DNA from 4 places in the Pseudomonas savastanoi genome. Region 1 is predicted to be linked to each of the others. Evidence: predicted binding sites of a transcription regulator. Region 1 holds the regulator's gene; each other region holds the start of a gene.
The links. The regulator sigma-54, encoded in region 1, starts transcription at its own class of promoters, with help from an activator protein. The targets are predictions, from matches to a motif close to ANTGGCATNNANNTTGCTNT.
Positions count from the first base shown of each region.

Region 2: the regulator sigma-54 is predicted to act here: its motif matches at 3,605-3,624, upstream of KP808_RS03895 (pilin).
Region 3: the regulator sigma-54 is predicted to act here: its motif matches at 4,490-4,509, upstream of KP808_RS08575 (circularly permuted type 2 ATP-grasp protein).
Region 4: the regulator sigma-54 is predicted to act here: its motif matches at 3,304-3,323, upstream of KP808_RS16895 (flagellar basal body rod protein FlgF).

Region 1 is NZ_CP076652.1:4,886,467-4,894,034, forward strand. It holds gene KP808_RS20695 (KpsF/GutQ family sugar-phosphate isomerase) at 1-326, shown strand, start outside; gene KP808_RS20700 (KdsC family phosphatase) at 326-865, shown strand; gene lptC (LPS export ABC transporter periplasmic protein LptC) at 874-1,446, shown strand; gene lptA (lipopolysaccharide transport periplasmic protein LptA) at 1,433-1,981, shown strand; gene lptB (LPS export ABC transporter ATP-binding protein) at 1,982-2,707, shown strand; gene KP808_RS20720 (RNA polymerase factor sigma-54) at 2,890-4,383, shown strand; gene hpf (ribosome hibernation-promoting factor, HPF/YfiA family) at 4,459-4,767, shown strand; gene ptsN (PTS IIA-like nitrogen regulatory protein PtsN) at 4,779-5,243, shown strand; gene rapZ (RNase adapter RapZ) at 5,246-6,103, shown strand; gene KP808_RS20740 (HPr family phosphocarrier protein) at 6,120-6,392, shown strand; gene KP808_RS20745 (superoxide dismutase) at 6,577-7,188, opposite strand; gene KP808_RS20750 (DUF2753 domain-containing protein) at 7,190-7,568, opposite strand, start outside.
Region 2 is NZ_CP076652.1:885,259-892,826, reverse strand. It holds gene KP808_RS03920 (ATP-grasp domain-containing protein) at 1-769, opposite strand, end outside; gene KP808_RS03915 (DUF1523 family protein) at 889-1,434, shown strand; gene KP808_RS03910 (DUF433 domain-containing protein) at 1,482-2,174, opposite strand; partial or broken gene KP808_RS03905 (glutathione S-transferase family protein) at 2,382-2,663, opposite strand; partial or broken gene KP808_RS03900 (winged helix-turn-helix transcriptional regulator) at 2,660-2,875, shown strand; gene KP808_RS03895 (pilin) at 3,125-3,559, opposite strand; gene pilB (type IV-A pilus assembly ATPase PilB) at 3,786-5,480, shown strand; gene KP808_RS03885 (type II secretion system F family protein) at 5,483-6,700, shown strand; gene KP808_RS03880 (prepilin peptidase) at 6,702-7,568, shown strand, end outside.
Region 3 is NZ_CP076652.1:1,944,053-1,951,620, reverse strand. It holds gene KP808_RS08595 (amidotransferase) at 1-208, opposite strand, end outside; gene KP808_RS08590 (rhodanese-like domain-containing protein) at 817-1,188, shown strand; gene KP808_RS08585 (transglutaminase family protein) at 1,248-2,078, opposite strand; gene KP808_RS08580 (alpha-E domain-containing protein) at 2,075-3,034, opposite strand; gene KP808_RS08575 (circularly permuted type 2 ATP-grasp protein) at 3,047-4,456, opposite strand; gene KP808_RS08570 (ribonuclease E inhibitor RraB) at 4,918-5,259, opposite strand; gene KP808_RS08565 (hypothetical protein) at 5,507-5,743, opposite strand; gene KP808_RS08560 (LTA synthase family protein) at 5,936-7,568, opposite strand, start outside.
Region 4 is NZ_CP076652.1:4,009,321-4,016,888, reverse strand. It holds gene flgE (flagellar hook protein FlgE) at 1-948, shown strand, start outside; gene KP808_RS16905 (flagellar hook-basal body complex protein) at 1,140-2,900, shown strand; gene KP808_RS16900 (hypothetical protein) at 2,901-3,092, opposite strand; gene KP808_RS16895 (flagellar basal body rod protein FlgF) at 3,376-4,116, shown strand; gene flgG (flagellar basal-body rod protein FlgG) at 4,163-4,951, shown strand; gene flgH (flagellar basal body L-ring protein FlgH) at 5,036-5,749, shown strand; gene KP808_RS16880 (flagellar basal body P-ring protein FlgI) at 5,763-6,872, shown strand; gene flgJ (flagellar assembly peptidoglycan hydrolase FlgJ) at 6,883-7,568, shown strand, end outside.

The sequences.
Region 1 (7,568 bases):
GCACCCTGCTCAGGGATGCGCTGCTGGAAATGACCCGCAAGGGCCTGGGCATGACCGCGATTGTCGAAGCTGACGGCACACTGGCCGGCATCTTCACCGATGGTGATTTGCGCAGAACACTGGACCGCCCTGTCGATATTCGCCAGACCATCATTGATGAAGTCATGACCCTTCATGGCAAGACGGCCCATGCAGAAATGCTTGCCGCCGAAGCGCTGAAAATCATGGAGGACAACAAAATCAGTGCGCTTGTTGTCGTAGACCAGTACGACCGGCCGGTTGGCGCTTTCAACTTGCAGGATCTTTTGCGCGCAGGCGTCATGTAATGGAAACCGAAACGATGACCCAGGACCTCATGCAGCGCGGCAAGGCTATCAAGCTGGCCGTTTTCGATGTCGATGGCGTACTGACCGATGGCCGCCTTTACTTCATGGAAGATGGCAGCGAGATCAAGACATTCAACACTCTCGACGGCCAAGGCATAAAAATGCTGATAGCCTCAGGCGTCACAACAGCCATTATCAGCGGCCGCAAGACTGCGATAGTCGAGCGGCGGGCAAAGAGCCTGGGCATTGAACACCTGTTTCAGGGACGTGAAGACAAGTTGGTAGTACTGGACAAACTGCTCGCAGAACTCCAGCTTGGTTACGAACAAGTCGCCTATCTGGGTGATGATCTGCCAGACTTGCCAGTCATCAGGCGCGTCGGTCTGGGCATGGCGGTTGCCAATGCCGCGAGTTTTGTACGCGAGCATGCACACGGAATAACCAGGGCGCGAGGCGGCGAAGGTGCGGCACGCGAATTCTGCGAACTGATTCTGAGTGCGCAAGGCAACCTTGAAGCGGCTCACTCCGTCTATTTATAGAAGCCATTATGTTCACTAAAAAAATTCGCAAGTTCCTGCTGCTCGGGGTACTGGCGCTGCTGCTGGCAGCGGTCGGTTACTGGAATATCAGCCCGGAAAGCTTTATGGATCAGCCGGTATCGACCGTTGACGACACGGTCATCGACTACTATGCAATCAATGCGCACAGCGTGCAGTACCTGCCCGATGGCACGCTCCAGTACGACATGACCTCCGATAAGGTCGAGCACGTGAAAGCCACTGACGTGACCCTGTTGACCACGCCCGACCTGCATATGTACCGCGGCGGCGAGTTTCCATGGCACGTACAGAGCAAGAAAGGCGAAGTTTCGTCCGGCGGCGACCAGGTCGAGCTGATCGATTCCGTTCGTGTCGAGCGTACTGATGAAAAACAACGTACGACTATTATCACTACCAGTCGTATGACCGTATTCCCTCAGAAGCAATATGCGCAGACCGAGCAAGACGTTAGAATCGACGGCGCCGGCGGTGTGACTACGGCCAAGGGAATGAAAGCATATTTGAAAGACAGCAGGATGGACCTGCTGTCCAACGTAAGAGGACAGTATGAGGCTCGTTAAAACTCTTCCTTTATTGCTCGGCCTGGGCGCAGCACTGGGAAGCGCGAGCGCCTGGTCCCTGCCAACCGACCGCGATCAGCCGATCCACATCCAGTCTGACGATGCTCAGCTTGATGACAAGAAAGGCGTAGCAACCTACAAGGGCAACGTCATCATCACCCAGGGCTCGATGAAGATCACCGGTAACACTGTGACGATCACGCGTAATGCCCAGGGCGAAGTGGATGTGTTCACCTCTGTCGGCAATCTGGCTTATTACGAGCAGAAGCCTGCCGTAGACAAACCGATCGTGCAGGCCTATGCCGTCACTATTCAGTACTACGCCGGGCAGGACCGTATCGTCCTCATCGACAAGGCCAAGGTCATCAATGATGGCAACACTTCCGAAGGCGAGAAAATCGTCTATGACACGGTCAGACAGGTCGTCAGCGCCGGTCGGGCCAATGGCGGCGCCAAGGTGACCACACCACGTCCGCGTATCGACATGGTCATCCAGCCGAAAAAGAAAACCGACCAACCTCAGAAGGCCCAGTAAATGGCGACGCTCAAAGCCCAGCATCTGGCTAAAAGCTACAAAAGCCGGCAGGTCGTGCGCGATGTGAGCATTTCCATCGACAGCGGCCAGATCGTCGGCCTGCTGGGCCCCAACGGTGCCGGCAAGACTACCTGCTTCTACATGATCGTAGGTCTGGTCCAGGCTGATCAGGGTCGCGTGCTGATTGATGACCTGGATGTCAGCCATCAACCCATGCACGGCCGCGCCCGAGCCGGCATCGGCTACCTGCCGCAGGAAGCCTCGATTTTCCGCAAGCTGTCAGTGTCCGACAACATCATGGCGATTCTCGAGACCCGCAAGGAACTCGATGCCGGAGCACGCCGCAAGGAACTCGAAAGCCTCTTGCAGGAGTTTCACATCACCCACATTCGCGACAACCTGGGCATGAGCCTGTCGGGTGGCGAGCGCCGCCGTGTGGAAATTGCTCGCGCCCTGGCCACTGCGCCAAAATTCATACTGCTGGATGAACCGTTCGCAGGCGTAGACCCTATTTCAGTGGGTGATATCAAGCAGATCATTCACCATCTCAAGGCCAAGGGTATCGGCGTACTGATCACCGACCACAACGTCCGTGAAACGCTGGACATCTGCGAAACTGCCTACATCGTCAACGATGGACAGCTGATCGCAGAAGGCGATTCCGAGACCATTCTGGCGAATCAACTGGTGAAAGAGGTCTACCTCGGTCACGAATTCCGCCTTTAATCGACAGCCCTTTGCGCTTGGCGGCCGATTGATGCCAGTGCAGTGTGTTGACAATATTTTATTTGTCATATCACTCTAGGCAAAGGCACAGGTTTCAGGCATATAATTTGCTTAAGTTGGCGCCCCGGCGCCTGTAGTAGATGGCGCATGCGCGCCGGCGAATAAGGTGTTTAGCCCCTGCCATGAAACCATCGCTAGTCTTGAGAATGGGCCAGCAGCTGACGATGACACCGCAGCTGCAACAGGCAATCCGCTTACTTCAGCTTTCTACACTGGACCTCCAGCAGGAGATCCAGGAGGCGCTGGAGTCAAACCCCATGCTGGAAAGGCAGGAAGAAGGCGACGACTTCGACAACTCCGACCCGCTTGCCGACAACATCGAACAAAAGCCCAATCCCGACGTTCAAGAGCCGACCTATCAGGAATCCGCACCTACTGTGGATAACCTTGAAGATGGCGAATGGAGCGAGCGCATTCCCAATGAGCTGCCTGTCGATACCGCCTGGGAAGACATTTACCAGACCAGCGCCAGCAGCCTGCCAAGTAACGATGATGACGAGTGGGACTTCACCACACGCACGTCTGCAGGCGAGAGCCTGCAAAGCCACCTGCTGTGGCAGTTGAACGTCGCTCCGATGTCCGACAAGGACCGCCTGGTGGCAGTCACGCTGATCGACTGCATCAATAACCAGGGCTATCTGGACGAAACCCTCGATGAAATTCTCGAGTCTTTCGATCCCGAGCTGGACATCGAGCTCGACGAAATCGAAGCCGTACTGCACCGCATCCAGCAGTTTGAACCGGCAGGCATCGGTGCCCGAAACCTGAGCGAATGCCTGCTCCTGCAACTGCGCCAGTTGCCAGCGAAAACACCCTGGCTGGCGGAGGCGCAACGACTGGTCACCGACTACATCGACCTGCTGGGAAGCCGCGACTACGGCCAGTTGATGCGGCGCATGAAGATCAAGGAAGACGAGCTGCGCCAGGTCATCGAGCTGGTCCAGAGCCTCAACCCGCGCCCTGGCTCACAAATCGAATCCACAGAAGCCGAGTACGTCATTCCCGATGTAATCGTGCGCAAGGACAATGAGCGCTGGCTGGTCGAGCTCAATCAGGAGTCCGTACCGCGCCTGCGCGTCAATCCGCAATACGCAGGTTTTGTGCGTCGGGCCGATACCAGCGCAGACAACACGTTCATGCGCAACCAGTTGCAAGAGGCGCGCTGGTTCATCAAGAGCCTGCAAAGCCGCAACGAGACACTGATGAAGGTCGCCACCCAGATCGTCGAGCATCAGCGCGGCTTTCTTGAGTACGGCGACGAGGCGATGAAGCCGCTTGTTCTGCACGACATTGCCGAGGCAGTGGGCATGCATGAGTCGACCATCTCGCGCGTGACCACCCAGAAGTTCATGCACACGCCACGCGGCATTTACGAGCTGAAATACTTCTTCTCGAGCCATGTGAGCACTTCCGAGGGCGGTGAATGCTCGTCCACGGCAATTCGCGCAATCATCAAAAAACTGGTTGCGGCGGAAAATCAGAAAAAGCCGTTGAGTGATAGCAAGATCGCTGGTTTACTGGAGGCACAAGGCATTCAAGTAGCCCGTCGCACAGTCGCCAAGTACCGCGAGTCACTCGGGATAGCGCCTTCCAGTGAGCGTAAGCGGCTGATGTGATGCAGGCCAAGCCACAGCGTCCCAGAGACAGGCGCCATGCCTGTCTCTTTATGCACTGGCAAAGGAGAAAGCTGTATGCAAGTCAACATCAGTGGACACCAACTGGAAGTGACCAAACCCCTTCGTGAATACGTTGAGCTCAAGCTCAAAAAGCTCGAGGGGCATTTTGACAAGATTACCAACGTGCAGGTCACGATGACGGTCGAAAAGCTCAAGCAGAAGATCGAAGCCACGTTGCACATCCATGGTGGAGAGGTCGTTGCCAATGCTGAACATGACGACATGTATGCTGCCATCGACCTGCTCACTGACAAGCTAGACCGACAATTGCTCAAGCATAAGGAAAAGCAGCAAAGCATCCTCAAAGGTGCGGCCGCTCGCTAACGCCCATTTAAATGATCCGAATCGAAAATATCCTGACCCCCGACCGCTCCCTTGTGAACGTGTCGGGTGGCAGTAAAAAGCGTGTACTCGAAGAAATTGCCAAACTGATCGGTCGTAAAGTACCGGGCATGGCTTCGGACACAGTATTCGCAAGTCTTGTTGCCCGCGAAAAACTGGGTTCAACCGGTTTCGGCAACGGTATTGCCATCCCTCATTGCCGCCTTGCTGACTGCAGCGAGCCTGTCAGTGCAGTCATTCACCTCGCTACCCCCGTGGATTTCGACGCCATCGATGGCGCGCCGGTTGACCTGCTGTTTGTCTTGCTGGTCCCGCAGGCTGCTACCGATGAGCACCTGGAGTTACTGCGCCAGATCGCCAGCATGCTTGATGACAAAGATGTGCGTAAGCGCCTGCGCAGTGCCGAAAGTGCTGAAGCGCTTTATCAAGTGGTGCTGGACGTGCAGAACGGAAACTGAACATGCGCATGATCATCGTCAGCGGCCGTTCCGGCTCGGGTAAAAGTACAGCCCTCGACGTGCTGGAAGACAACGGTTTTTACTGTGTCGACAACCTGCCGGCCGGACTGCTGCCGGAACTGGCCGAGCGAGCGCTGATCAATACTGAACTGGCCGAGCCCTTGCTGGCGGTGTCCATCGATGCGCGAAACCTGCCCAGTCACCTGACCCGCTTTCCGCAAATGCTGGATGAAGTCCGCTCACGCAACATCCAGTGCGACGTGCTTTACCTGGATGCGGATGAAGCAACCCTTCTCAAGCGTTTCTCGGAAACCAGGCGTCGCCATCCTTTGAGCACGGCAGATCGTTCGCTGGCCGAGGCGATACGCGACGAGACAACGCTGCTGGGCCCGATCATCGACCTGGCCGACCTGAAGATCAACACCACCCACCTGAACCTCTATCAGTTGCGCGACGCGCTCAAGCTTCGTCTGCTGAACAAACCCGAGCCAGGCACCGCGTTTCTGATCGAATCCTTTGGTTTCAAGCGTGGCATGCCCGTCGACGCAGATCTGGTGTTCGATGTGCGCTGCCTGCCCAACCCGTACTGGAAGCCTGAACTGCGCGACCATTCCGGACTTGAACAACCGGTTATCGACTACCTGTCGGTGCAGCCCGATGTTGAAGAGATGTTTCAGGACATCTTCGCTTATCTGAACAAATGGTTGCCCCGGTTTGCAGCCAGCAACCGTTCTTACGTTACCATTGCCATCGGCTGCACCGGCGGACATCACCGCTCCGTCTACCTGACCGAACGGCTCGGCAAGGTCTTGCAACAATCACTCAAGAACGTTCAGGTTCGCCACCGCGACCTTAGCTGAAAGGATTTTCACTGCGATGCCCGCTCGTCAAATCACCATCATCAACAAATTGGGCCTGCATGCCCGCGCTGCCGCCAAATTCGTCGGCGTCGCAGGCAAGTTCCCTTGCACGATCAGGGTTGGCCGCTCTGAGCAGACCATGGTCGATGGTAAAAGCATCATGGCCGTGATGATGCTGGCGGCAGGCAAAGGCACCGAAATCCATCTGAAAACCGAAGGCGAATTCGAGCAGGAAGCGCTCGATGGCCTGGTTGAACTGATCAACAACAAGTTTGATGAGGGCGAGTAAGCCCTCAAACACGCCCCTTCGATGATCACCAGCAGTGCATCTGCAACCAGCTCAAACCGTGAGCAATCAGTAACGCCATACCGGCCAACAGCAGCCCGGTGCCTACGACGAGCCGCAACAACCGCACACTGCTGATAGCTAATATTCCTGAGCGCATAAGCTGCCTTGGGCCCGGTTACTGGAGTCAGACCAGAGCGGCCTGATAACGTCGAGACACTTCATCCCAATTGATCACGTTGTAGAACGCGTTGATGTATTCGGGGCGACGGTTCTGATAGCGCAGGTAGTAAGCGTGCTCCCATACGTCCAGACCCAGAATCGGCGTATTGCCATTCATCAACGGGCTGTCCTGATTACCGCTGCTTTCAACCACCAGCTTTTTGTCAGGGGTGACGCTCAGCCATGCCCAGCCGCTGCCGAAACGAGTCAATGCGGCTTTGGTAAACGCCTCTTTGAAGCTGTCGTAGCCGCCCAGCTGCTCGTCGATGGCCAAGGCGACAGGGCCTTTTGGCAAACCGCCCCCGCCTGGCACCATTACCTCCCAGAACAACGAATGATTCGCGTGACCGCCACCCTGGTTGATGACCGCCGGACGCAGGTTTTCAGGCAACTGCTTGATGCTGGCCACCAGTTTCTCGACGGACCAGTCAGCAAACTCCGTACCTTCGACCGCCGCATTAAGGTTGTTGATGTAGGTCTGGTGATGCTTGGTGTAATGAATCTCCATGGTTTGCGCATCGATGTGCGGCTCCAGGGCGTCGTATGCGTAAGGCAGTGCAGGCAAGGTATAAGGCATTTCAATGTGCTCCGTAGAAAAGTCCGGAAGTGGCTGCCGAGTTGCGCTGCAACGATGAGCGCGTGTGCTCGCTGCTGCTGTTCAGCAGCCGATGAGTGCGCGGGTATTCGCCGTGTTCACTGATAAAGCTCAGCAACTCGGCGTAGGTTTTGCTGCTGTGGCGCAAGGCTGCCTCACGGAGCGCCGGAGGAAGACGCTGATCCTGCATGGTCCGCAACAGATGTTGATGAATGGCACACAGGTATTCGGCGCTTTCCTCAGGCTGACCGAGGCTCAGGTGCAGGTCCGCCAGGTTGTGGTGAGAAATCACACAGGCTGCGACGGCTTCGTCGACATCCGCCCAACGCTCGAACAACACCTGCGCCAACGCCAGCGCCTGA
Region 2 (7,568 bases), 2.0 Mb from region 1:
CAAAATGCTCCGCTGCGCGCACCGCCAGTTGCACCGCTTCGCTGTCGCGCTCGAAGGTCTGATTCAACCCCACCTTGCGCCGCCCGACAAAAGCAACCGCCTTGCCGTGTTCACAGACCATGTCCACCGAGCATTCACTGCCGGGCATATACGGCATCAGCAGCATCGCCGGTACGTCTTCGGCCTGACGATAAGCATTAAGGTACGCCTGAAAAGTCGTTTCACGCGCATCCGGATTGGCGAAACAGCGAAAATCATCGACATCGGCCTTGAAGCGCCAGAAGCCCCGCCCGTAAATCCCGACCACCGGTTTGATACAGACCTCGCCAGACACCGACAACGAATCGTAAGCCGCCTGCAACTCCTCGGCGCTGCTCGCGGCGATTCCCGGAATGCACGCCAGACCCGCCGCCTCGGCCGCCGCCGTAAAGCGACTCTTGTCATCGACATCCATGAAGGTCTGCTGGGACGTTCCGCCCGTGACGAGGTCCAAACCTTCGGCAACAAAACGTGCACGCTGCGCTTCGTAAAAGCTGCCTATACGCCCGGCGACAATAGTCCGGACGCCCAGCGAACGAGCGGTCTCCAGCACCCAGTCGATACGCTCTTCATTATCGACAGGCTCTTGCAGTGCCAGATGGGCCTGCCCGGTAATTTCGGAGCGCTGCTGGCGATGCGAGGCAATAATCTGCACCGACGCAGGCAGCGCATCGCGCGCGCCCATAATCACTTCACGCTGGCTGGACTGCCCTTCAAGGAACCAAATCATGTAAATCTCCGGAAGACAACGCCATCTGCAACGGCCTTGTCGAATTTTGTAATAACTGTTTTGCTTCGAAATGTTCGGATTAGGGCAAAGTCACGCAATTTTAAACAGAGGACGCTGGTATGAAGTGGCTGAGAAGGTCGATTTGGCTTGTGGTATTCGTGGCACTCGGGATCGGCGCATTAAGCCTTTATTACGTCCTGCCGCGCCATGATGTCGTGATGATCACCGGCGTGGAAGTCAAAAGAATGGACGCCGACGGCGTCATCAACGCCGAAAACCCGGCAGACGGCCCGACCCGCGACGTGTACTTCATCAACACCGAAGACCCGGACACCAAGAAAGTCGTGGTCTACCGCAACGAAGACACCGGCTGGAGCTTCCCGTGGTACTTCAAATTCGACTCCGCCGACATCCAGGCCAAAGCCCAGGGCTACTCGCGTGATTCCCAGCAACTTGCGCTGATTCGTTATTACGGCTGGAGGATAACGATCCTGTCGATGTTTCCCAACGTGACCGAGGTTGAGGCGGTGACGAGCCGTGATCAGCCGTTTCCGGTGTTTAACACGATCTTTTTTGTGGTGGTGGGATTGTTGGTGGTGATGGTTGTGGTTGGGGTTAGGAAGAGGTTTAAGGGGCGGGCTCGGGTTGATGGGGTTGTGCGTTAGAGGCTAATCCCTAACCTGAGCAGTCAGTTACTGCCTGGCCACGTATCTTAAGCTGCGTGGCTACGCTCATAGGTAATGGCTGCTTTCACTGCGACAGGCGCAATCTCATATAGTAAAGCCACACGCTTCGCGTTCTGGCCTTCAGCTAGATAAGAATGATAGATCGTTGCTGTGTCGATTCCCGTTGTTGCCAACACCGGTTTGCCAAAATTCCTTGCCGGGTCCAAAACAACTGCCTTGCTTCGCTTTACCGGATACCAGCGCTTTGCCGACTCTTCACCTGCGTAATCAAAGCCCTCGTACAGAGAGGGCGTAATGACCTGCTTGAACGCGTATTGCCGCTTCACCAGATCCAGCAGAGCCTCATCACCCGTTTCATCCAGGACGGTCGCGAAAATGTCTCGTCCGTCAGTTTGAAAACGTCTGCACGTAAATGGGTAGAGCTGACCGAACATTTCTCTGGCTTGTAACGAGGCGCTGCGGATCGCTTGCAAGCTGACGCCGTGCTGGCGAAATGCATGAACAAAACGAATTTCCAGCAGGTCGTGGAAGCCAAGCAGCTTGTCGTTCAGAAATGCGACCTCTGGCGTCCAGAGGCCGGGGTGATCGACGCCTGCCGCTCTATAGCCAAACATCCATCTGCGAATGTCTTTGGAGGGAATGCCGGTGTATGAGGACGCTTCTGCTGGGGTGTATAGGTCCACACCGAGGAGGCGACTGGGTAATGTGGTGGTGTTAATAGCCCCTTTCTTCTCATGTGTGGAGTAATCAGGTGGGTAATTCTGGGCTTGATTCGGATATCTATCAACGGACGTTTTAGTAACCGAAGTGAATCAGGAAGTGACCTAATACAAAAGCTGAAATGTCCTACGATGCCATCGCGATAACACCCAGCAATCGAGTCAAAGCGCCCGCAACGAAGCGCATCCGCCGGGGGCGCTATCGTTTCAATAGGTGGGTCTAACCTGAGTCTTTAGCAGGCTCAAGCCTTCCGCTTTCAGTACAGCCTTGACGGATGGACGTGCTTCGACTCGGGCCATGAACGCTTGCAAAGCAGGTAGCGCTTCCAGCGAAATGCCAAAATTGACAGACCAGCGTGTTACCGCGAACAGGTAGGTATCGGCAACGCTAAAATCGTTACCCAGCAGGTAATCACGACCATCCGCCAGCAGGTCATTCAAGTAGGTTTGTCTGGCGATGACCGGACGCTGGGCGTCGGTGGCATCAGCTTAAGGAGATGGAAGAGAAAGGTGTGGTGATTAGGACGGTGCTGGCGACTTCGCCACCTTCTGCGGAGTACAGCCTTTCGGAGTTGGGGCTGGAGTTGCTGCCTGCGATTGCGGAGATTGCGGAGATTGCGGAGATTGGATATAGGCTTAGGCTGGAGCGGAGAGGTGAAATGGTTGAATTGGCAGGTGGTAAAACACAGCTGAAAAAGTGACTGGCGTTAGTGCGATATCAGCATCAAGACTAGTTGAAAACGCCAACAGCAAAACTGAGGCACTACAAAGAGCTATTTACAATATTTAATACCTCCTCAGAAAATCGTCATAACCAACCGAAATACAATAGCTATCACGGATAACCTTAGCAGGACGGAACGCTTAAAGCTCACTGCATACGGAACATAAAGAATAGCCCAGTCGACGACCGGGCTAACTCTATCACCCTTAGAAAAAGGATTTAACCATTAGGTTTTAGGAAGATAAGCGGTTGTAACCGTCCCACCAACACTCCATGTGCACTGAGCACTTGCAACACACACCATTGAATATACGACGGTTTTTGCGTCTACGTCAGCGCTACCGGTAGCTTGCATCAAAACTGTAACAGTCCCCTGCGTTGCTGATGTACCAACAGCAGTAACAGAAGCAACATACTTACTATTTATGTTAGCAGCAGCCGGCAAACCTAAAGATGCATTTGTTGTTGCAGCCGATAGACTACCGTCATTGAAAGCCAGCGCAAGTGCTTGCTGCGCCGGCGCAGAAATTGCGGAGGCCTCAGAAACCTTGGCCTTTAGTGTGTAAGTGTTATATGAAGGGATTGCGACGGCAGCTAGAATGCCGATGATCGCAACTACGATCATGAGTTCGATTAACGTAAAACCTTTTTGTGCTTTCATTGCTACTTCTCCGAGGCGTCAATTATGTGGTGCCTTGCGATCGAGAAAGCATAGGTCGTGCCAACAATACCGCAGCTCTGACTGCTGCAAGAATATGCGAAATACACGACTCTGAAAGGCTCAGAAATCAGCAGAAACTGACAATTTTCGTCACATGTCTCTCTGCCATTTGGCAGCACCGCCCGACTGCGCTATAACCCACCCATTGTCTGTGTCTGGTGGTTTTATGACTGATGCTGTTCTCACTGGCTTGGCCAAACAATTGGTCCTCGCCGAGCTACTTACTGAATCTGTTGCGCAACAAGCGTATCAACAGGCGCGCCGCGACAAGATTTCGTTGGTGAGCTATCTGGTTCAGAACAAACTGGTCAAAAGTCTGACACTGGCAGAGATGGCTTCCGACCAGTTTGGCGTGCCATTCATGGACCTCGCCAGTCTGGACAAAGAAAGCCAGCCTAAAGGCCTAGTGAGTGAAAAGCTGGTTCGACAGCATCATGCCTTGCCGCTGTGGCGACGTGGGAACAAGCTGTTCATTGGCATATCGGACCCGACCAATCATCAGGCAGTCACCGATATTCAGTTCAGCACTGGCCTGAATACCGAAGCGATTCTGGTAGAAGATGACAAGCTGACCACTGCAATAGATCGCTTTTTTGACAGTGATACCGGTCTAGGTAATCTGGAAGATGTCGATCTGGGCTTGGATATCGAACCGGCCGATGGCAAGGAAACCTCTCTAGCTACACAGAATGATGCTGACGATGCTCCAGTAGTGCGATTTGTCAACAAAATGCTTATGGATGCCATCCGATTAGGATCATCCGACTTGCACTTCGAGCCCTACGAAAAGATCTTCCGTGTACGTTTGCGTACCGATGGCATCCTGCACGAGGTCGCCAGACCGCCGATCCATCTGGCAAACCGTATTGCTGCGCGCCTGAAGGTCATGGCCAGCCTCGATATTTCGGAACGACGCAAACCTCAGGACGGAAGGGTCAAGTTGCGGGTGTCCAAAACAAAGGCTATCGATTTTCGTATGAATACCTTGCCCACACTGTGGGGCGAAAAGATTGTGATGCGGATCCTAGACCCGACCAGCGCGCAGATGGGTATTGATGCTCTGGGCTACGAGCCAGAACAAAAGGCACTATATCTGGAAGCGCTGAAACAGCCGCAGGGCATGATTCTCGTAACTGGTCCCACTGGGTCCGGCAAGACTGTTTCGCTGTATACAGGCCTGAATATCCTCAATACCGTAGACATCAACATTTCTACAGCCGAAGACCCGGTGGAGATCAACCTGGAAGGTATCAACCAAGTCAACGTCAATCCGCGTCAGGGGCTGGACTTTTCTCAGGCATTGCGCGCGTTCCTGCGTCAAGATCCCGACGTAATTATGGTCGGCGAGATTCGCGACTTGGAAACTGCCGAAATCGCCATCAAGGCGTCACAGACCGGCCACATGGTGCTATCAACCCTGCACACCAACAGTGCGGCAGAAACCCTGACTCGCCTGCATCATATGGGTGTCGCAGCATTCAACATTGCTACAGCAATCAACCTGATTATTGCGCAGCGCCTTGCGCGCAAGTTGTGCAGCCACTGCAAGAAAGAACTCGATATTCCTCGCGAGACACTGATTCGAGAAGGTTTTCCTGAAGATAAGATTGGCACTTTCAAGATTTATGGCCCAGTGGGCTGTGAGCATTGCAATAGTGGCTATAGAGGCAGGGTCGGTATTTACGAAGTCGTCAAGAAAACAGCGGAACTGGAGCGCATAATCATGGAAGAAGGCAACTCATTAGAGATTTCCAGGCAGATGCGTAAGGACGGCTTCAACGACTTGCGAACCTCGGGCCTTTCGAAAGCTATGCAGGGCATCACCAGCCTTGAAGAAGTCAATCGCGTGACCAAGGATTAAACATGGCCAGCAAGGCAGTCAAAGTCATCGTTTACACGTGGGAAGGTGTGGACAAGAAAGGCACTAAAACCAGTGGAGAACTGAGCGGCCATAACCTGGCACTCGTAAAAGCACAACTGCGCAAGCAAGGCATCAATCCGACCAAAGTGCGCAAGAAGTCCGCTTCGATCTTCGGTAAGGGCAAGAAAATAAAGCCACTGGATATAGCTTTTTTTTCTCGGCAGATGGCCACAATGATGAAAGCCGGCGTTCCATTGCTGCAGTCGTTTGACATCATCAGCGAGGGTGCTGAAAACCCGAACATGCGTACGCTCGTGGGTTCACTCAAGCAGGAGGTGTCGGCCGGCAACAGCTTTGCGACGGCATTGCGACAGAAACCGGAATATTTCGATGACTTGTTTTGCAACTTGGTAGATGCCGGTGAGCAAGCAGGGGCACTTGAGAGTCTGCTGGACCGAGTGGCAAGCTATAAGGAAAAGACGGAAAAGCTCAAGGCTAAAATAAAAAAAGCAATGACGTACCCAATCGCCGTGTTGATCGTAGCGATTATTGTATCAGGTATTTTGTTGATCAAAGTGGTACCGCAGTTTCAATCCGTGTTTGCTGGTTTTGGTGCGGACTTACCTGCGTTCACTCTAATGGTTATTGGTCTTTCAAAAATTGTTCAGGAGTGGTGGTTGTTAATCGTTGGCCTATTGTTTTCAGGATTTTTTTTATTTAAACGGGCTTACAAAAAATCTCAAAAATTTCGCGACGGACTTGATCGTCTTTTGCTAAAGGCACCACTCATTGGGCCTCTTATTTTCAAATCTTCGGTAGCTCGCTATGCGCGCACACTTGCTACGACTTTTGCCGCTGGTGTACCGCTTGTAGAGGCGTTGGACTCGGTTGCTGGAGCCACAGGCAATGTAGTGTTCAAAAATGCAGTCAATAAGGTCAAGCAAGACGTTTCCACAGGTATGCAATTGAATTTCTCGATGCGATCTACGGGAGTATTCCCAAGCCTTGCGATCCAGATGACAGCCATTGGCGAAGAGTCCGGCGCCCTGGACACCATGCTCGACAAGGTAGCTACTTATTACGAGGATGAAGTCGATAACATGGTCGACAACCTGACCAGCCTGATGGAACCTATGATCATGGCCTTTTTGGGAGTGATCGTCGGCGGCCTTGTTATTGCCATGTATCTCCCCATCTTCAAACTCGGAAGCGTCGTCTGACATGCCCCTCCTCGACCTCCTGGCCAGCTCCGCGCTGGCCTTCGTCATTACCTGCTGCCTACTCGGCCTCATCGTCGGAAGCTTCCTCAACGTAGTCGTCTACCGCCTCCCCAAAATGATGGAGCGAGACTGGAAAGCCCAATCCCGTGAAATGCTCGGCCTGCCTGCCGAACCCGATCAGCCTGCCTTCAACCTGAACCGCCCCCGCTCGAGTTGCCCGTACTGCGCGCACAAAATCCGCCCGTGGGAAAACCTGCCGGTCATCAGCTATCTGCTGCTGCGCGGTAAATGCTCACAATGCAAAGCCCCCATCAGCAAACGCTACCCATTGGTCGAGCTGACCTGCGCAGTGTTGTCGGCCTACATCGCCTGGCATTTCGGCTTCGGCTGGCAGGCGGCGGCGATGCTGGTGTTGAGCTGGGGCCTGCTGGCGATGAGTCTGATCGATGCCGATCACCAGTTACTCCCTGACTCTCTGGTGCTGCCACTGCTGTGGCTAGGCCTCATCGTCAACGCTTTCGGGCTGTTCACGTCGCTGAACGATGCGCTTTGGGGCGCGGTGGCCGGTTATCTGGCGCTGTGGTCGGTGTTCTGGCTGTTCAAGCTGGTGACCGGCAAGGAAGGCATGGGTTATGGCGACTTCAAGTTGCTGGCCATGCTTGGCGCATGGGGCGGCTGGCAGATTCTGCCGTTGACCATCCTGCTGTCATCACTGGTGGGCGCGGTGCTCGGGGTGATCATGATGCGTGTGCGCAGGGTTGAAAGCGGTACGCCGATCCCCTTTGGTCCTTATCTGGCCATTGCGGGCTGGATCGCTTTGCTCTGGGGTGGTCAAATAACCGACTCTTACATGCAGTTTGCCGGTTTC
Region 3 (7,568 bases), 2.9 Mb from region 1:
AGTCTGCCTTGCTGCCGGTCACCAGATAAGCATCGAACTGCTCGTCTGCAGGTGGATAGTCCCCTTGCACCACGTTGTAAACGGTCAATTCTGCAGCAATCGGCTGGCGAGCGAAGAGCAATTCGAACATCCGCCCGTACCCCTGATATTGCTCGACCAGTTCCGGTCGCAGGTTGTCGGTTTCCAGAATACAGATGCGTAAAGACATAAAAGAGGCCCTGAAGCAATGATGAGGCAATAGCGCACGGGCAGAGCCTGCCTTGAAGGCTTCGGCAAATCAAGCAGCACCCCGCGCCTTGTCGGAGGTTTAATGGGCGTAGGAAAAGTCTGGCCCAGACGAACGGTGCAAAGCTGACCGATGTGAATGAAGCGTCTAGCAAAGGCCTGTGCCTCTGGCGAGCAGTTGATTGATAACGTTAAGTTGGATAAGTACACGTTTAAATTCCCAACCGTTCTAAGGCGTGGGGCACCTCGGCTCTATTGTTAAATCTGTAACAGGAAGCGCGCAAAATCCTTTCAGCGCACGGGCCAGCGGTCAAATGACCGGGCCCACCTGTTCAACGCGCAACCTTGCCAGCAGTCGACTCTCTACGTTGCAGAATCGACCTGCTTCTGTCGCACAGGAATAACAACAAAAGGCGGTCAGCCATGTTCAAGTTCAAGCACTCCAAAGTACGTCAGGCGGGATTAATCCTCTTTACCACTGCGCTGTTATTGATCGTGCCTAACCTGAACAGGTTGTTCGGCTGATCTGACACGCTTTCGGTCAGTGTGTAACTGTGCCACTCTTTCCACTCGACTGAAGGAGACGCGCCTATGCGCCAATGGATTGCTGTTTTTGCACTTTTCAGCAGCTTCGCAGCCCACGCGGGCATGGTAGATCAGGCTGCAGCGGTGGCTGCGCTCAAGGAAGGCAAACTGGCGATGGATGTACGCAGCCAGACCGACTATGACGCTGGCACAGTATTGAATGCAGTACGGGTCGATGACCGGCGGCTGGTCAATCAGATGAAGCAGGTGCTCAACGACCGCAATGCGGTGTTCGTCATTTTCAGCAGCACCGACAGCAAAGCCGACAAGGCTCAGGAAAAGCTCAGGGCGGCGGGCTATTTCAGCGTCATCAATGGCGGTAATTACGAAGAGCTGCACAACGCGCTCTACAGCACCACCGACGACCCCGCTGAATAAGCAATGGCCGGAGATTCAATTCCGGCCATTTCAGCGACGCGCAGATCAGTGCTTACGCGCTACTGATGCTGCGCCTGGACCTGCACTCGGGTTTTCACTTTTGGCGTACCGGTCATGGGTGAAACCACGACCTTGGCGTGCATCTGTTCAGACCCGCCACCCCGGCGCATGCCGCGCACCGGACAAGCATCCAGATAGTCCAGCCCTACCGCCAGCTTCAAATGACGTTCGGGAATGGCCAGCTGGTTAGTGACATCGAAGCTGTACCAGGCGTCGTCTATCCACGCTTCGGCCCAGGCGTGACTGGACAAATGTTCGCTGTCTTCGCTGCACAGATAACCGGACACATAACGCGCCGGAACCCCAAGACTGCGGGCGCAGGCCAGAAAGGCGTGGGTATGGTCCTGACAGACTCCCGAGCGTCCGGCGAAGGCTTGAGCGGCACTGGTGTCGACTTCGGTCGCCCCCTGCGTGTAGGTCATGTGCTGGTTGAGCGCCTGCATCAAGTCGATCAATGCGCTGCGGTCAGCGCGCTTGCGACACTCCCTGGCCGCGAAACTGCGAATCGCTTCGTCAGGCTCGGTCAGCCGGGTAACGCGCAAAAACGGCAACGCCGACTGGCTTTCGTGCTCGGCTTCGCGGGTTTCGTCGATTTCCACCTGCCCGCGAGCGCCGATGATGATCGCCTCGTGCGGCTCTTCCAGGCTCAGGACATGCAGGATATTGCCGAAAGGATCAATCTGCGCGCGCACCGGGCGCGGCAACGTCAATTGCCAGCTGAGCACCTGCTGGCGCTCACTGTCGTGAGGCGTCAGGCGCAGATACTGGATACTTGAACGCACCTGATCATCGTAGTGATAGGTGGTCTCATGGCTTATGGAAAGTCTCATGCAGCCTCCAGGTACGAAGTGTGGATGGCATCACCCAGTTGGGCCAGCATTGGAATGAATTCGTTCAACCACTCATGCAGGCCCTCGTCCAGAATCTCGTCGATACTGGTGTAGCGCAATCTTGCGTCCATCTCGGCGGCCATGCGCTGCGCAGGTCGGCCATTGACGCCGGGCAGACTGGCCAGAATGACGTCCATCTCTTCCAGACAGGCGCGCAACGAGCGAGGAATGTCGGCACGCAGCAGCAACAGTTCGGCAACCTGACGCGCACCTGGCGCATCCCGATAGACTTCAGTGTAAGCCTCGAACGAGGACAGTGCGCGCAACAAGGCGCTCCACTGGTAGTACCCGGCAGCCGAGTTGTCCGCCGCGGCATTGGCCTGTGGCCCGCGCAGTTCGAGCATCTCATAGCGGGCATCGAGCATGCGCATGGTGTTGTCAGCGCGCTCGATGAACGTGCCAAGACGAATGAAACGGAACGCATCGTTACGCATGATGGTGCCGTAGGTCGCACCACGGAACAGGTGCGAACGCTCCTTGACCCACTCGCAAAAGCGACTCATGCCGTAACGGGTCAGGCCCTGTTGAGCAATGCCGCGAATTTCCAGCCAGGTGGAGTTGATGTTCTCCCACATGTCGGCAGTGATACGCCCGCGCACGGCATGCGCGCTGGCCCTTGCGGCACCCAGGCAGCTATAGATGCTGGCCGGGTTGGTCGCGTCCAGCGCAAAGAAATGCAGCATGCGCTCGGCATGCAGTTCACCATGACGCTCGATGTAGGTTTCCAGCGTTCCGGTAATCAGCAACGGCATGGCTATTTCATCCAGCCCGTCGCCCCGCCCGTCCTGCGGCATCAACGACAGTGAATAGCTCACGTCCAGCATTCGGGCGAGGTTCTCCGCTCGCTCCAGGTAACGCGACATCCAGAAAAGATCAGAGGCAGTTCTACTTAACATTGGCAGGCATCCTTAATCCTCGACCACCCAGGTGTCTTTGGTTCCGCCACCCTGTGACGAATTGACCACCAGTGAGCCTTCACGCAAGGCCACTCGGGTAAGCCCGCCAGGTACGACGCGGGTTTCGCGACCGGACAGAACAAAGGGGCGCAGATCGATATGTCGCGGGGCTATGCCATTTTCGACAAAGGTCGGACAGGTCGACAGGCACAAGGTGGGTTGGGCGATGTACGCGTGTGGCTTGGCCTTGAGACGCGCCCGGAAGGCTTCGATCTCGGCGGCGGTCGCTGCAGGGCCGACCAGCATGCCGTAGCCCCCGGAGCCTTGGGTTTCCTTGACAACCAGGTCGCCCAGGTTGGCCAGCACATGTGACAGCTCTTCCGGCTTACGGCACTGCCAGGTCGGCACGTTCTTGAGAATCGGCTCTTCGTCCAGATAGAAGCGAATCATGTCGGTGACATACGGATAAACCGACTTGTCATCGGCAACGCCGGTACCAATGGCATTGGCCAGAACCACATTGCCGGAGCGATACGCTGCCAGAAGCCCGGGAACGCCCAGCATGGAATCAGGGTTGAACGCCAGCGGATCAAGGAATGCATCGTCAAGCCGACGGTAGATAACATCGACAGCCTTGGGACCGTCGGTGGTACGCATGAACACGCGGTCGTCGCGAACAAACAGATCGGCACCTTCAACCAGCTCGACCCCCATCTCGCGAGCCAGAAACGCATGCTCGAAAAAGGCGCTGTTGAAACGCCCGGGCGTCAGCACCACAACACTCGGGTTGTCCAGATGGCTGGAACTCTTGAGCGTGTCGAGCAACAGGTTCGGATAGTGATCGATCGGTGCAATGCGCTGGGCCGAGAACAGCTCCGGGAACAAACGCATCATCATCTTGCGGTCTTCGAGCATGTAGCTCACGCCGCTCGGGGTTCGCAGGTTGTCCTCCAGCACGTAATACGTGCCATCACCGTCGCGCACCAGATCGACGCCGGAAATGTGCGAATACAAATCGCGGTGCAGGTTCAGGCCCTGCATCGCCAACTGATATTGCTCGTTGGCCAGCACCTGTTCGGCAGGAATGATTCCGGCCTTGATAATCCGCTGGTCGTGATAAAGATCCGCCAGAAACATGTTCAGCGCCTTGACGCGCTGAATACAGCCACGCTCGACAACACGCCATTCGCTGGCGGGAATGCTGCGCGGGATGGTGTCGAAAGGAATAAGCCGCTCGGTGCCCTGCTCATCGCCATAGAGCGTGAACGTGATACCGGCGCGATGAAACAGCAGATCGGCTTCGCGCCTGCGTTGAGCCAAAAGCTCGGGAGGCGTATCACCCAGCCAGCGGGCAAACTCCCGATAGTGCGGACGGACTACGCCGCCCGCATCGTACATCTCGTCATAAAAGGTGCGGATCATGCCGTACTCCTTGTCACCATGGACACCAAGACCATCGCAAAGCCCGTGCCACCGGCATAAACGCTTTAATTTCAAAAGGTTAGGTAAACACTCGACGTTCTACGCACCATTCCTGTGCACTAAACGCCCAAGCCGATTATTTCGCGCCTCATTCGGAAGCGTCATTCAACCGTGAAATCTATGATCAGCATAGTCAGAGTTGATTTCCGCCAACAACATTAGTTCGCCACACTCCACAGCAACCGAGCAAACAGGGCACCAAACGCCGTTTTTGCGCTAACCGTTATTTTGTCCAGCAGGCGAAGAACGCATGCGGATTTTAAACAGACTTCCCTTTGAGCCACTCGTTTGAGTGGCTTTTTTTTGACCACTGTTTATGAACGCGAACCGAAAACAGAACCGGCCGATCCAGAACGTATCCCGAATCAGCCGGTAATGTGTTGCCTGACAATCAAAAGCCATCAAGCATGCAGTCTTCTGATCTCCTGAGTGACGCCCCAACCTTCGACCTCACCGCCCATGGGTGAAATCACCATCTGAAAGTCCTGCTCGAAATCACCGATACCGTCATAAGTGGCATACATCACTTTGCTCAATTGCAAGTGCCAGTTACCGTCATCACGTACGTTTACCTGAGTATTGAGGGATTCACCGCGAAATTGCTCTGCGGCCTGCCGTGCCCGCTCCTCGTCCGGGAAGATGGCGTAAAACTCGATGGGATAGATTCGCGCGAAATCAAAACCGCCTTCTTTCATGCGGCGCAGTACGTTACTGCTGATGTCCTCTTGATAGGCTGTGCTCATGAAACGTCCTCCTATGCAACGATAGATAGAGTTTCAACTCTTCCAGAGCGACCGCCGAATCATCGGGGGCCGCCGCACGACAGATAATCCGGCGTGGGGAATCAAGCATGTAGCTGACCAGACCAGGCTTGGCACAGGTCGGTATCGAGATGTCAGAGGCCGTTTGAACAGCCTCGTCTGCAGAGTAGACCCATCGTGGGTCGAATGCCAAGTGGTTGCCACGAAAAGCTTTTTGAATCACCGCAGGTCAGGCAACTTCTGTAATGGAAATGATCCGCACACTGTTATGGTCTTTGAGCGTTTTCACCGTAGGCTCGTCGGTGCGCCCGTCAAGATCATTGAGATCCAGCTCATCGGTGACTGGATACAGGTCCTTGCGCAGGAGACGTGCAACTTGCTCGTCACTGGGATGCTGTTCAAAATCGGCCTCGAGGTGCTGCTGCATGCCGTCCTTGTCCAGATACGAAATGACCCACTTTTTCATCAATGCCTCCAGAACGAAGCCAGGCACTCTGGCTTATGTGATAAGGACCTTTTGGCCCACGCATTCGTTCCAACGAATTAAGCCGGAAAGCCCGCGATGACGGGCAAGACAAAAGGCCCTCGCAATGGATGCCGAGGGCCTTTTGTGTGCTGCTGATCCGACTTGCCGGTTACCCGGACAAGTCAGTCATGGTCAGTTACGGTTCTTGCTGGCCTCGACACCGGCCGTGTTGTCCAGAAGGCTCTTGGTGGCGGTCTGCAGGAAGCTTTCCAGCTTGCGCTTGAGCTCCTGAGTGTCAGGTGCATCAGGCACTTCTTCGGCAGACGGCTTGGCACCGAGCGTGTAGGTCAACAGCTTGGCCGGCATTTCTGTCGGCTCGATCAGAATGCGGTTGCCGCTGATGATCGCGACCACCTGCTCACTGCCCGACGGCTTGATCACGCCAAAACCCTTGTCGCCTTCCGGCAGGTTCAGCAGATCGCGGCCCCAGCACTGGTTGCGGTTCAGACCACCCAGACGGCCCATGATGGTTGGCACGACGTCAACCTGCGTGCCGACAATGCTGCTGCGCTGGCCGAATTTCTCTTGTACACCAGGCCCGATCAGTAGCAATGGCACGTTGAAACGCCCCAGGTCCATTTCAGTCAACTGCTTGTCATTGCCGAAACCGTGGTCGCCCAGCACCACGAACAGGGTGTTCTTGTAGTAAGGCTCTTTTTTGGCCTTCTCAAAGAACTGTCCCAGCGCCCAGTCGGCATAACGCATGGCAGTCAAATGCTCATCCAGCGAGCCGTGTCCGGTCACACGCTCGACCGGCAGCGGGTCCGGCAACGCGTACGGCGTGTGGTTGGACAGGGTCTGTAGCAGCGCATAGAACGGCTTGCCGTCCTGACGGGCTTTGAGCTCCTGGGCGCCACGGTCGAACATGTCCTGGTCGGAAACGCCCCAGGTCGGATCGGAGAACACCGGATTGACGAAGTCCTCGCGACCGACAAAATTGGTCATGCCCTGGTTGCTGAAGAAACCCGACTGGTTGTCCCAGGCGAAGTTGCCGTTATAGACATAGACGTCATCGTAGTTGCGACCCGCGCTCAGCAATTGCGGAAGGCCCGACAGCTTATGGCTGCCCTCTGGCGTCTGCATCAGGTACTCAAAGCCCGGCAGGTTCGGGAAGCACGCCATGGTGGCGAACATGCCCTGATGGGTGTGGGTACCGTTGGAGAAAAAGTGATCGAACAGCAGGCCTTCCTTGGACAGCTTGTCAAAGTACGGCGTGATGTTGGCATCGTTGCCCAGCGCCCCTACCGAGTGACCGGCGAAGCTTTCCATCAGGATCACGACCACGTTGCGGATCGGCAAGGTGTTCTCTGCCGGTGGCGTGAAGTCACGACGCACAGCCGCAATATCCGGTTCGACCAGCTTGTCATGCGAGGTCAGCAGCATGTCGCGCACAGTCTGTTGCGCCTCGGCCTGTGGCAGCGTGGCTTTCCAGATGTTGTCGCGATCTTCGGACATACGGCTCTTGGCCGCCGTAATCAGGGTCAGTGTGCCGTTCAGGCCCAGCTGATTGGCGAAGTTGGAATCGGTGGTGTAAGCGTCACCCCAACGCAGCGGCGGGCCCTGGCGCAGGGTGCCACGGATGCACACCACCATAACCAGTAATACCAGCACGAAAACGCCAATGCGCATGTACCACGGCGCAACTGTGCTGACCGTCTGGGTGCCCTTAGTCGTTACGAGGCGTGGCCGCGTCAGGCGGTCGATGCCCTTGAACACCAGGCTCAACAGCCAGGTCACGATTGCCCAGGCGAGCAGGTAGCGAACC
Region 4 (7,568 bases), 880 kb from region 1:
TACAACGTTGATGCCAACGGCAGTGTGGTGACCGGTGCATTGAGCGACCTGCGGGTGGATTCGTCCAACCTTCAGCCCAAGGCAACCACCGCCATTACCAACGTTGCCAACCTGAATTCGACCACTGCCTTGCCGTCGCTCACTACGTTCGACGCGACTGACACCAAGTCGTACAACATGAAGTACAGCACGCCGACCTATGACACTCAGGGTAACGCGCATACGCTGGATCAGTATTTCGTCAAGACCGGCACCAACACCTGGTCCATGTACTCGCTGATGGACGGTCGCAGCATTTCCGACCCGTCCACTACTACGGCCGACAAGAACGACCTGACATTCGACTCCTCGGGTAATCTGGTCGTCGCAGCGCCGGGCACCGTACCGACCGACAGTGCGAACATCAAGTTCAACACTGATGGCACCTTTACTGTCGCCAACTGGGTACCAGGCGTGCAATCCGGCACCGGCACGACCACCAGCTGGGGCGCGAACGGCGCTACTGGCGCCTCCATCAAGCTGAACATGGCCGGCATCACCCAGACCGCGTCGGTCTCGGGCCTGATCACTCAGGACCAGGACGGCTACGCCACTGGCCAGCTCAGCGCAATGAGCGTTGATGCAACCGGTAACCTGTTCGCCACCTACACCAACGGCAAATCCCAGGTGATCGGGCAGACCTCGCTGACCAACTTTGCCAACGTGCAAGGCCTGGCGCAGGCAGGTGGCACCAACTGGCGTGAAACCTTCGCTTCCGGCGTACCGGTCAGCGGTACGCCGCAATCGGGTACCCTCGGCTACATCACTGGTCAGGCGCTGGAAGAGTCCAACGTCGATCTGACCATGGAACTGGTGAACCTGATCAAGGCGCAGAGCAACTACCAGGCGAACGCCAAGACCATCTCCACTCAAAGCACCATTATGCAAACCACTATTCAGATGACTTGATAGTGTAGAGCGTTAAATAAAGCCCCTTTTCGAAGGGGCTTTTTTTTTGCTTGTTTTTTATAAAGTGATGCACGTTCGAGTTTAATTAAACTTGCGGAAAGTTCGGTCAATGTACTTGGAAATCTCCTACGCGCGATGATGTGAGAATCAAAACTCCTCTATGAGTTGCCCTTTGGGGCGAAGGAGTTTTCATGTCGTTCAATACCGCGATCAGCGGCATTCATGCCGCGAACAAAAGGCTGGAGGTGGCCGGTAACAATATTGCCAACTCCGGCACTATCGGGTTCAAGTCGTCGCGTGCGCAGTTCTCGGCGCTGTATTCAGCCAGCCAGTTGGGCAGTGGTCGCAATGCTGTAGGTGATGGCGTACGTCTTGCTTCAATGCAGCAAAACTTCAATCAGGGAGAAAGCATGACCACGTCGGGTAATCCGCTCGACATGCGTATTCAGGGCAACGGCTTTTTTGTGGTGAGTGACGGTGGGTCTCTTGCCTATACCCGTGCCGGAGCGTTCCTCAAGGATGCGGCGAACTTCGTCGTCGACAGCGAGGGTGGACGATTGCAGGGCTATGCGGCAAACGAGCAGGGCGAGATCAAGCGTGGGTTGCGTACCGACCTGCAGATTGACACATCGAATGTATCGGCCAGAGCCACCACGCGGGTTGCCGAGAACATCAATCTGGACGCCTCGCTGCCTTCGCTCGCGCGCTTGCCGGTCTTCGACCCGGCCGATCCTGCGACCTACACGCGGGCCGTTGGCCGTACCATTCAGGATGCGGGGTCTGGAGCGGGGGCCACTGCGGTGCCCGCGGCGGATCATGAGCTCAAGCAGTATTTCGTCAAGACCGGCGACAGTCAGTGGTCCATGTATGTACTGATCGATGGGCGTAATCCGGTGGACCCGAACAGCGTGGCGCCGTTGCACGTCACCCTTGAGCAAAGACCAAACGGATCGCTGTCATACAGCGGCAATAGCCAGCACCTTCGTAAAATCTCGGATACCGAATTTGCCCTGCAAGGCTGGCGGCCGGCTGAAGAGGTCAATGGTGCCTGGGTCAGTAACGGCGCTGCTAATGGCGGCACAGTGTCGCTGCCGTTGAATAATGGATCGATCAGCATGCTTGACCCTGGTGATGCGTTGATGGATCGCCCGGTTCCGGCGTTCGATCCATCGGACCTGAAGACGTACAGCGATATGTTTGCCAATGCGATTTTCGACAGCCAGGGCAATCAGCACGAGCTGAAGCAGTATTTCGTGAAGGACGGCACCAACAGCTGGCGCATTCATGCGCTGATTGATGGCCGCAACCCGCAGATGCCTGATTCCACCGACCCGCTGACGGCAAACATCGTGTTTGATTCTGGCGGCTGGGTACAGTCATTGACCGGCGGCCCTGGTTTTGCGAGTACCCATAGCAACGGTCTGCAACTAACCGGCTGGACACCGGCCATGCCTGCCGAGCGCGTCACAGGGCCAGAAAAATGGGTGCCCAACGGTGCGGCTGGCAGTGCGAAGGGCATCGCGATCGACTTCACCAACCTGCTGCAGCACAACGCCGCCAGTTCGCGTTCTTCCACTCACGTGGATGGCCATGCCGCGGGGCAGTTGAGCAGCCTGAGCGTGGGGCGCGATGGCATCCTGCGTGCCGGGTTTACCAATGGCATGAACAAGAATATCGGTCAGGTGATACTCGCAAGCTTCGCCAATCCGCAGGGGTTGCAGGCGCGCAGTGATACGCGCTGGACCGAATCCGCCGACTCTGGCGTTGCTGACTACGATGTGCCGGGCGTTGGCACGCTGGGCAGTCTCATCGGCGACGGGCTGGAGGGGTCCAATGTTGTCCTGGCCGATGAACTGATTGCTTTGATCCAGGCGCAGACGGCTTATCAGGCCAACTCCAAGGCGATATCGACAGAGGCGACCGTGATGCAGACGCTGATTCAGTCGACCTGATCAGATTGAACAGTCGGACTTGATGAAGTGACCTTTCAGCCGTGTCCAGCCAGGCCCGGGGCTGGTCTGGGCGCAGACAATCCGGCTGTCGCCCTGCCATTTGTAATAGTGGGCGGGGGCGGCCTGGGCGAGGAGGGCGAAGGTCATCAGGCTCGCGCTGGCGATGCCGGCAATGCACGCACGAAAAAGCATGAGGGTTCCCGTTCAGGGCTGCGGTGTCCGCAAGATTATCACTGTCGATCCTCTTGTCAGCCCATACCAATGAAGTTTTTTTGGCGGTGCTCGCTGCTTGATGATCGGCAGGCGGCAGTCCTCCGCCGCTATTGGGTGGCGCTTTGCCCGAAGGGCATCATCGAATGCCGGTTTTTGCTGGTTAATCAGGCATTTGTATCGAGCCTGACAAGTTGGTTCAAAAATTGCTTTAACCCTTTCAGAACAGCTACAGGCGGCAAGCGTCTGTCGGAGGAGGAAGACTGTGGACAAGTTGCTTTACGTCGCAATGAGCGGTGCATCCGAAAACGCGATCGCGCAGAAGGCTCACGCCAACAACCTGGCAAACGTATCAACCAACGGTTTCATGCGTGACCTTGAACAGGCCCGCTCGATGCCGGTGTTTGGCGAGGTCATGCCGTCGCGCGCCTATGCGATGAGCGAACGTCCGGGGACCGACTTTTCCTCCGGCGCCATGGTTGAGACCGGCCGTGAACTGGACATCGCCGTCAAGGGTGATGGCTGGATTGCCGTGCAGACTCCCGACGGTGGCGAAGCCTATACCCGCAGTTCCGGCATGAACATCGATGCCCTGGGTGTGTTGCGCGACGGCAGCGGTTTGCCGGTAATGGGCAATGGCGGTCCGATTGCCGTGCCGCCTCAGCAGCAGATCGAGATCGGTGCCGACGGCACGATCAGCATTCGCTCGCTGGGCGAAAGCCCGCAGGTGATGGCGCAGGTCGACCGGATCAAGCTGGTCAAACCTGACCTCAAGACCATGGAAAAAGGCCCCGATGGCCTGATCCACACCAAGAGCGGCCAGCCTGCTGCTGCCGATGCCACCGTTCAGGTCGAGTCCGGCTTTCTGCAGGCGAGCAACGTCAATGCGGTCGAGGAAATGACCTCGGTACTGGCCTTGTCCCGTCAATTCGAATTGCACGTCAAGATGATGAAGACCGCCGAAGAAGACGATCAGTCTATGGCTCGCGTCTTGCAACTTGGCTAATCAATGACAGCTTGCGCCGACAAACCGGCGCTTGAGGAGAACACACATGCTTCCTGCACTATACGTCGCTAAAACCGGCCTTGCCGCTCAGGACACCAACCTGACCACCATCTCCAACAACCTGGCGAACGTTTCGACCACAGGTTTCAAGAGTGATCGTGCCGAGTTCCAGGACCTGCTTTATCAGATCAAGCGTCAGCCGGGTGCCCAGTCCACTCAGGACAGCGAGCTGCCATCCGGTCTGCAACTGGGTACCGGTGTGCGCATCGTCGGCACGCAGAAGAACTTCACGGCCGGTAGCCTGCAGACCACCAACAACCCGCTGGACCTGGCGGTAAACGGTCGTGGTTTCTTTCAGGTGACCCAGCCGGACGGCACTGTTGCCTACAGCCGCGACGGTACTTTTCACCTGAACGCCAACGGCCAGATCGTGACTGCCAACGGCTACGCCCTTGAGCCTGCGATTGTCGTTCCACAGAACGCCCAGACCTTCACTGTTGGTCAGGACGGTACTGTTTCCGTCACGCTGGCCGGTGCAACCGCCACACCGCAGATCATCGGCAACATCCAGACCGCTGACTTCATCAACCCGGCTGGCCTGCAGGCCATCGGCGGCAACCTTTATCTGGAAACCGGTTCAAGCGGCGCGCCGCAGATCGGCACGCCAGGCCTCAACGGTCTGGGTCCGACCCTGCAGAACACTCTGGAAAACTCCAACGTCAGCACCGTTGAGGAACTGGTCAATATGATCACCACCCAGCGTGCTTACGAGATGAACTCCAAAGTGATCTCGACCGCCGACCAGATGCTGCAGAACCTGACTCAGAACCTGTAAGTGTTTGATGTTGTCGCTCGTAAAACTGCTCAATCCGATGGGGCGCCTGATAAGCGCCTGTTACACCGCGAGGTTTCAAGTGTCATGAACCGCCTTAGTGTTCCGCGTTTTTCAGTGTTGATCGCTTCATTGTGCGGGATCACCCTGCTGTCTGGCTGCGTTGCGCCGACGGCCAAGCCCAATGACCCTTATTACGCTCCGGTGTTGCCGCGTACACCCATGTCGGCCGCTGCCAACAATGGTGCCATCTATCAGGCCGGTTTCGAGCAGAACCTGTATGGCGACCGCAAGGCTTTCCGTATCGGCGACATCATCACCATCACGCTTTCCGAGCGTATGGCAGCCAGCAAGGCGGCCACTTCGGCCATGACCAAGGACAGCACCAACAGTATTGGTCTGACCTCGCTGTTCGGTTCGGGCCTGACTACCAACAACCCGATTGGTGGCAATGACCTGAGCCTTAATGCGGGCTACAACGGCGCCCGTACTACCAAGGGCGATGGCAAGGCCGCACAGAGCAACAGCCTGACCGGTTCGGTCACTGTGACGGTGGCGGATGTGTTGCCCAACGGCATTCTGGCGGTGCGTGGCGAGAAGTGGATGACCCTCAATACCGGTGACGAGCTGGTGCGTATTGCCGGTCTGGTTCGAGCTGATGACATCGCCACCGACAACACTGTGTCGTCGACCCGTATTGCCGATGCACGTATTACCTATTCGGGGACTGGAGCCTTTGCCGATACCAGCCAGCCAGGCTGGTTCGACCGGTTCTTCCTCAGCCCGTTGTTCCCTTTCTGATAGCGGGATAGACATGATCAAGCTCAAGCAACTGATAGCGGCGACCTTGTTGTTGTCCACAGCGTTCGGCGTTCACGCCGAGCGTTTGAAGGACATCGCAAGCATCTCCGGCGTGCGGGCCAACCAGTTGATCGGTTACGGTCTGGTCGTGGGTCTCAACGGTACGGGCGACCAGACCACCCAGACCCCGTTCACCCTGCAGACGTTCAACAACATGCTGTCGCAGTTCGGCATCAAGGTGCCGTCCGGCTCCGGTACTGTGCAGTTGAAAAACGTTGCAGCAGTTGCTGTGTACGCGGATCTGCCAGCGTTTGCCAAACCGGGTCAGACGGTCGACATCACCGTTTCCTCGATCGGTAACTCCAAGAGCCTGCGCGGCGGTGCGCTGTTGATGACGCCAATGAAGGGTGTCGACGGCAATGTTTACGCCATCGCACAGGGCAACCTGGTGGTCGGCGGTTTTGATGCGGAAGGCCGTGACGGCTCGAAAATCACTGTCAACGTTCCGTCGTCGGGCCGTATTCCTGGTGGTGCTTCGGTCGAGCGCTCGGTGCCGAGCGGCTTCAATCAGGGTAATACCCTGACCCTCAACCTGAACCGGTCCGACTTCACCACTGCCAAGCGGATTGTGGACAAGATCAATGAGCTGCTCGGCCCTGGCGTTGCTCAGGCGCTGGACGGCGGCTCGGTACGTGTGACCGCGCCGCTTGATCCGGGCCAGCGTGTCGACTACCTGTCGATTCTGGAGAACCTGGAAGTCGACCCAGGCCAGACCGCTGCCAAGGTCATCATCAATTCGCGGACCGGCACTATCGTGATCGGTCAGAACGTCAGGGTTTCGCCTGCTGCGGTAACGCACGGCAGCCTGACCGTGACCATCACCGAAGACCCGATTGTAAGCCAGCCGGGCGCATTGTCCGGTGGCCAGACAGCGGTCGTGCCGCGTTCGCGGGTCAATGCCCAGCAGGAGCTGCACCCGATGTTCAAATTCGGCCCAGGCACCACGCTGGACGAGATTGTTCGTGCGGTCAATCAGGTGGGCGCTGCGCCCGGTGACCTGATGGCCATCCTCGAAGCCCTTAAGCAGGCCGGCGCGTTGCAAGCCGACCTGATCGTCATCTGAGGACTCGATTATGGACATGCCCAAGAGCGGAATTTCGTCAGCGGTCGACTCCGGTGCCTATACCGACGTCAACCGTCTGGCAGCGTTGAAGCATGGCGACAAGGACAGCGTGGCCAACCAGAAGAAGGTTGCTCAGGAGTTCGAGTCGCTGTTCGTCAGCCAGATGCTCAAGGCCATGCGTTCGGCCAACGAAGTGCTGGCCAAGGACAACCCGATGAACACTCCGGCGACGCGGCAGTATCAGGACATGTATGACCAGCAATTGGCGGTCACCCTGTCTACCCGTGGCAACGGCATCGGTTTGCAGGACGTGCTGATGCGTCAACTGTCCAAGGACAAGGGTATTCAGCACGCAGCGCCGACCGATACGACAGCCACGCCTGCAACGACTGGCGATACGACCCCGGCCAAAGCCGGCCTGGCGACCAGTGTCTATCAGCGTCCGCTGTGGGCCACGCGCTCGGCGGCGGCAGATCAGGCGGCTGCCGCAGTTTCTGCATCTGGTGATGGACGCAATGACATGGCGGCGCTCAACTCGCGTCGTCTGTCGTTGCCAACCAAACTCACCGACCGATTGCTGGCCGGCATCGTGCCTTCCGCCACCGCAGCCGTCAGCAACAGCCCTGTACCTGCTCGCGCAACCGCCAGCAGCGACGGCTCCAATGGTGACTGGACACTCGACCCCAACCTGGCACC